DNA from 3 places in the Pantoea sp. BRR-3P genome. Region 2 is predicted to be linked to each of the others. Evidence: predicted binding sites of a transcription regulator. Region 2 holds the regulator's gene; each other region holds the start of a gene.
What was found. The regulator PhoB, encoded in region 2, activates phosphate uptake and scavenging genes when phosphate is short. The targets are predictions, from matches to a motif close to CTGTCATAAAACTGNCNNAT.

Region 1 (2,274 bases), 1.3 Mb from region 2:
CTACGGTGTCTGAAACGCACAGCAACAGACGACGCATTTGACCGCGTTGATCAACCGACAGCTGATCGTAGCTCTGCAAGTTATTCAGCAGCAGCTGCGCACGATCGATGGCCTGCAACGCGCGGCTGCTATCGCAATGGAACTCCTGCGGGCCGCCGACTGACTCTTCCGGCGTTGGCACAACAGGCGGTGCAAGCTGCACCATATGCGCCAGCGAGTCGTTATGTTGCTGATAATACTGTTCCAGATGGTTTACCGCGTCGCGCGTGCGCGTGATGTCATAACCTGATGCATTCAAATTCACCACAAAGCCCGCCGGCGCCACGCCGATCAGCACCAGCATAATCAGACCAATGCCTTTCTGCCCATCATTCGCGCCGTGTGAGTAGCTCACGCCAATCGCTGAAACGATAAGAGCAATGCGCGTCCAGAACGGTGGCTTTTTCTTGCCATCAATTTTTTCACGATCGGCGGGTGTCATGTGGATGCGCGAACGCTTAGTGGTTCCGCTCCAGTAACGACGCAGCAGGAAAATCAGGCTGCCTGCAATCACCAAACCGACAATCGGCGAAAGAATCAGGGACAGGAAGATATTGATGACTTTCGGCAGGTTGAGTGCATCAACCACCGAGGTGCCGGTCATCAGGGCGTTGGTGAGCCCAATACCGATGATAGCGCCAATCAATGTGTGAGAACTGGACGCCGGCAAACCTAAATACCAGGTGCCAAGGTTCCAGATAATCGCGGCGAGCAGCATGGAGAAGACCATGGCGAGGCCGTGGGCCGAACCGACATTCAACAGCAAATCGGTCGGAAGCATGTGAACGATGGCATAAGCCACGCTCAATCCACCAAGCAAAACACCTAAAAAGTTGAAAACGCCAGCCATGACAACCGCCAGTTGCGCCCGCATCGCACGGGTGTAAATGACAGTCGCAACCGCGTTAGCAGTGTCGTGAAAACCGTTGATTGCTTCGTAAAACAATACAAACAGCAGAGCAAGAATCAGTAACAGGCTGGTACTGAGGTCGAGACCAGCAAACAGATGTAGCATAAACGTTACGCCATTTTGGGAGGACATGAACGCGGCGCATTATCTGCGACAACGTGCGCGATATGAAAGAAAAATATAGCTCTTTATTGTCTTAAATTTGTCATCCACCCTAAAAATTAAGGTGAAACCATCTATAAATTAGCGAGTTACATTATGACACATTTACGGCATTTTTTTGACCCTAGCGCTGAAAGCCACAGATCTCTACAATCAGCGCCTTTCAGGCAAGGCGGATAAAGCAGTGGAAAAGTTTGACGTTATCATTATTGGTGCAGGCGCAGCCGGCATGTTCTGCGCGGCGCAGGCAGGGCAATTGGGCCGTCGCGTGCTGCTGCTGGATAACGGCAAGAAAGCGGGGCGCAAAATTTTGATGTCGGGCGGTGGCCGCTGCAACTTCACCAATATGCACACTGAGCCGGCGGCGTACCTGTCGCACAATCCCCACTTCTGCAAATCGGCGCTGGCGCGTTATACCCAGTGGGATTTCATCGATCTGGTCATTCGCCATGGCATTGCCTATCACGAGAAAACCCTCGGCCAGCTGTTCTGCGATGATTCGGCGCAGCAGATTGTCGATCTCTTGCTGAAAGAGTGTGAAGCCGGGCAGGTGAGCGTGCGCTTACGCAGTGAAGTGTTGAGCGTGGAGCGCGATGACAACGGCTACACTTTGCAGCTTAATGGCGCGGCGGTGCAGGCTGAAAAACTGGTGATTGCCAGCGGTGGACTCTCAATGCCGGGATTGGGTGCCACACCGTTCGGCTACAAAGTCGCCGAGCAGTTCGGCCTGAAAGTGTTCCCCACGCGTGCGGCGCTGGTGCCTTTCACGCTGCATAAACCCTTGCTGGAGCAGCTTAATACCCTTTCCGGCGTGGCATTGCCCACGACCATTACGGCACAGGACGGCACCTTATTTAAAGAAGCGATGCTGTTTACCCATCGCGGTTTGTCGGGCCCGGCCGTGTTGCAAATTTCCAGTTACTGGCAGCCTGGCGAATTCGTCACCATTGATTTGTCACCGGCCACCTCGCTGGATGATTTTATTCATGTGCAGCGCGAGGCTCATCCTAATCTTAGCCTGAAAAACAGCCTGGCAAAGATTCTGCCAAAACGGCTGGTGGAAGTGCTGCAGGAACTCAAGCAGATTCCCGACGTCACGCTGAAACAGCTGAATAGCAAGCAGCAGAGCGAGCTGGTTAACACATTGCATCATTGGCGCGTGC
Region 2 (2,274 bases):
CCAAGTTCGTCAAAGCTGAGCGGAATCGGCGAGCCGCTGTAGCGAATATGGTCGCTGTTAGCGATGCGCTGTGCGCGATGAATGTGGCCGAGCGCGATGTAATCAGCCGGTGGAAACGCCTGCGCCGGGAAGGCATCCAGCGTGCCGATATAGATGTCGCGCACCGAGTCACTTTTGGTGACGCCAACGGTGGTGAGATGGCCGGTGGCGATAATGGGCAGTTTGTTCGTCAGCGCCTCGCGCTGCGCCTGGGCGGCGGCAAAGCACTGCTGATAGTGCTGCTCGATCGCTTCCAGCAGCGAAAGCTGTTTCTCGCGCCCGGATTGTCCGGCCTGGCTGCGCAGAATATCGCGCGGGCGCAGGTAAGGAATGGCGCACAGCAGCGCGCCCGGCGCGCCATCGCGCTGCTTCAGCGTTAGCACCTGCTGCTCGCCCTGCGGTGTGGCGCTGGTGATCACCTGGGTATTCAGGCAGGCCAGCAGCTCGCGCGATTCATTCAGGGTGGCAACCGAATCGTGATTGCCCGCCAGCAGCACCAGCTGACAGCAGCAGGGCTGCAGCGCCACCACAAAGCGGTTAAACATTTCACGCGCATAGCTCGGCGGCGAACCGGTATCAAACAGATCGCCGGCGATAATCAGCGCATCCACCTGATGCTGCACAATCTGATCCAGCAGCCAGTCGAGAAACGCCTGATGTTCCCTGGCGCGACTTTTACTGTAAAAGAACTGGCCAAGATGCCAGTCAGCGGTGTGAATGATGCGCATGTATGCTTCCTGCTAAATAAAAACAATGCGCAAGTATAACGGCTTCAGTAGCAAACGAAAAAAGGGGATTTTGCTTGTCACATTTCTGTTTTTTATCTATTTATCACGGGGCGGGGTTTTCATAAAAGTGTCATAAAACTGACGCATAATGGCGCCGCAAATCCCAGTGACACGGTGTCACACTAGCAGGAGTTACAATGGCTAAGCGCATTTTGGTTGTGGAAGACGAAGCTCCCATCCGTGAAATGTTATGTTTCGTGCTGGAACAGAATGATTACCAGCCTATTGAGGCGGAAGATTATGACAGCGCGATTGGTAAGCTGATCGAACCCTGGCCTGATTTAATTCTGCTGGACTGGATGTTGCCCGGTGGCAGTGGCATTCAATTTATTAAACATTTGAAACGCGAAGCGATGACGCGCGACATTCCGGTGATGATGCTGACGGCGCGTGGTGAAGAGGAAGATCGCGTGCGTGGTCTGGAAGTGGGCGCGGATGATTACATCACCAAGCCGTTCTCGCCGAAAGAGTTGATGGCGCGTATCAAAGCGGTCATGCGCCGAATTTCACCGATGGCGGTGGAAGAGGTGATTGAGATGCAGGGTTTAAGCCTCGATCCCTCCTCGCATCGTGTGATGTCCGAAACCACGCCGCTGGAGATGGGACCGACCGAATATAAATTACTGCACTTCTTTATGACCCACCCGGAACGCGTCTACAGTCGCGAGCAGCTGTTGAACCACGTCTGGGGCACCAATGTGTATGTCGAAGATCGTACCGTCGATGTGCATATTCGCCGTTTACGCAAAGCGCTGGAGCTCACCGGCCACGATCGCATGGTTCAAACCGTTCGCGGAACAGGGTATCGTTTCTCTGCCCGCTACTAAACGGAGTTTTTACCGTGCTGGAACGACTCTCCTGGAAGAGATTGTTGATTGAGCTGGCGCTGGTGTGTTTACCTGCGCTGGTGCTCGGTCTGTTGTTCGGTTATCTGCCGTGGCTGCTACTGATTGCCGTCACCGGCGTGTTGTTTTGGCACTTCAGGAATCTCATGCGCCTGTCGCACTGGCTGTGGGTTGATCGCTCCATGACGCCGCCTGCCGGGCGCGGCAGCTGGGAACCGCTGTTTTACGGTTTGTATCAGATGCAGCTGCGTAACCGCCGGCGTCGGCGCGAGCTGGGTAACCTGATCAAACGTTTCCGTAGCGGCGCAGAATCGCTGCCGGATGCCGTGGTGCTCACCACCGAAGAGGGCACCATTTTCTGGTGTAATGGCCTGGCGCAGCAGCATCTGGGCTTGCGCTGGCCAGAGGATAACGGGCAGAACATCCTCAACTTACTGCGCTATCCCGAGTTTTCCCGCTATATCCGTCAGCGCAATTTTGACGCGCCGCTGACGCAGATCCTCAATAATCAGCATCATATGGAATTCCGCGTGATGCCTTACAGTGAAGGGCAATGGCTGATGGTGGCGCGTGATGTTACCCAGATGCACCAGCTGGAAGGC
Region 3 (2,274 bases), 990 kb from region 2:
GAAATCGAATCCACTGCGCAGTACGATGCCGGTGATAAAGGCATCTATCGTCACTACATGCAGAAAGAGATTTATGAGCAGCCGAACGCGATTAAAAACACCTTAACCGGGCGTTTTAATCACGGTGAAGTTGATCTCAGTGAGCTGGGCCCGGATGCAGAGAAATTGCTGAGCCAGGTTGAGCATATCCAGATCATCGCCTGCGGCACCTCTTACAATTCCGGCATGGTGTCGCGCTACTGGTTTGAGTCGCTGGCCAACCTGCCTTGTGATGTGGAAATCGCCTCCGAATTTCGCTATCGCAAATCAGCGGTGCGCAAAAATAGCCTGCTGATCACGCTGTCACAATCGGGTGAAACCGCCGATACGCTGGCCGCGCTGCGTCTGTCGAAAGAGCTGGGTTATCTCGGTTCGCTGGCGATCTGTAACGTGGCCGGTTCCTCGCTGGTGCGTGAGTCAGATTTGGCGCTGATGACCAAAGCCGGCACCGAAATTGGCGTCGCGTCGACCAAAGCCTTCACCACGCAGCTAGCGGTATTGCTGATGCTGGTGGCGAAACTCGGCCGTCTGCACGGCATGAAAGCCGAAACCGAGCACGAAATTGTGCACGCGCTGCAGGCATTGCCGAGCCGTATCGAGCAGATGCTGGCGCAGGATAAAGTGATCGAAAATCTCGCTGAAGGTTTCTCCGACAAACATCACGCGCTGTTCCTTGGCCGCGGCGATCAGTATCCCATCGCCATGGAAGGTGCGCTGAAGCTGAAAGAGATCTCCTACATTCACGCCGAAGCCTATGCGGCTGGTGAGCTGAAGCATGGCCCGCTGGCGTTAATTGATGCGGATATGCCGGTGATCGTGGTGGCGCCGAACAACGAGCTGCTGGAGAAGCTGAAATCCAACATCGAAGAGGTGCGCGCGCGCGGCGGTTTGCTGTATGTGTTTGCCGACCAGGATGCCGGCTTCAGTGACAGCGATGGCATGAAAATCATCTCACTGCCGCACGTAGAAGAGGTGATTGCTCCAATCTTCTATACCGTGCCGTTACAGCTGCTTTCATATCATGTGGCGCTGATTAAAGGCACCGACGTCGATCAGCCGCGTAACCTGGCAAAATCCGTTACCGTAGAATAATCAATCATAAGAGTGGGCCCGCAACGGGCCCGCTTCATTTCTGCACGCTGTCATATAACTGTCATATTTCGTACATTTCACTGTCATCAAACTGTCCTATTTTCCCTCCAGCAGCAATCACTGACTCCTACTAAAAAGGCATTGAGCCTGATTTTTTTAAATCCCCTGGAGGGAACATGACACTGATGCGTAGCACCGTAGCCCGAATCCTCGCCGCCACCTTCGCAGTAAGCGCGGTCTCTGCTTTTGCAGCAACCGATCTGACGGGCGCAGGCGGGACATTCCCGGCACCGGTTTATGCCAAGTGGGCAGCAGAGTACCAGCAAGCCACCGGTAGCAAAATTAACTATCAGGGTATTGGTTCTTCAGGCGGCGTTAAGCAGATCATCGCAAAAACCGTCGATTTCGGTGCGTCTGATGCACCAATGAAAGATGAAGATCTGGAGAAAAACGGCCTGTTCCAGTTCCCTACCGTCATCGGTGGTGTGGTGCTGGCGGTTAACATTCCAGGCGTGAAATCAGGTGAATTAACCCTCGACGGCAAAACCGTAGGTGATATCTACCTCGGCACCATCAAAAAGTGGAACGACCCGGCGATCACTAAACTGAACCCGGGCGTGAAACTGCCCGATTCCAACATCAACGTGGTGCGCCGCGCTGACGGTTCCGGTACTTCATTCGTCTTCACCAGCTACCTGGCGAAAGTGAACGAAGAGTGGAACAGCAAAATCGGTAAAGGTAACACCGTTAACTGGCCAACCGGTCTGGGCGGTAAAGGTAACGATGGCGTAGCCGCCTTCGTGCAGCGTCTGCCGGGTTCGATTGGCTACGTGGAATACGCCTACGCTAAGCAGAACAACCTGACCTACACCAAACTGGTTGATGCAGATGGCAAAGCGGTAGCGCCAAGCGAGGCCAGCTTTGCTAACGCCGCGAAAGGCGCAGACTGGAGCAAATCGTTTGCCCAGGATCTGACCTTCCAGAAAGGCAACGATGCATGGCCGATCACCTCAACCACGTTCATCCTGATTTACAAAGATCAGGCTGATGCGGCGAAAGGTAGCGAAGTGCTGAAGTTCTTCGACTGGGCCTACAAAGGCGGCAGTAAAACCGCAACGTCTCTGGACTATGCCGCGCTGCCAG

Region 1: a site for PhoB is predicted at 1,217-1,236, ahead of pitA (inorganic phosphate transporter PitA). Genes of this name have one in related genera too.
Region 3: a site for PhoB is predicted at 1,179-1,198, ahead of pstS (phosphate ABC transporter substrate-binding protein PstS). Genes of this name have one in related genera too.

What each region holds. Positions count from the first base shown of each region.
Region 1 covers NZ_CP155066.1:68,543-70,816, forward strand. Annotated here, with positions in the region: gene pitA (inorganic phosphate transporter PitA) at 1-1,054, opposite strand, end outside; gene AAGR08_RS00310 (NAD(P)/FAD-dependent oxidoreductase) at 1,296-2,274, shown strand, end outside.
Region 2 covers NZ_CP155066.1:3,050,700-3,052,973, reverse strand. Annotated here, with positions in the region: gene sbcD (exonuclease subunit SbcD) at 1-767, opposite strand, end outside; gene phoB (phosphate response regulator transcription factor PhoB) at 965-1,654, shown strand; gene phoR (phosphate regulon sensor histidine kinase PhoR) at 1,669-2,274, shown strand, end outside.
Region 3 covers NZ_CP155066.1:4,043,795-4,046,068, reverse strand. Annotated here, with positions in the region: gene glmS (glutamine--fructose-6-phosphate transaminase (isomerizing)) at 1-1,131, shown strand, start outside; gene pstS (phosphate ABC transporter substrate-binding protein PstS) at 1,308-2,274, shown strand, end outside.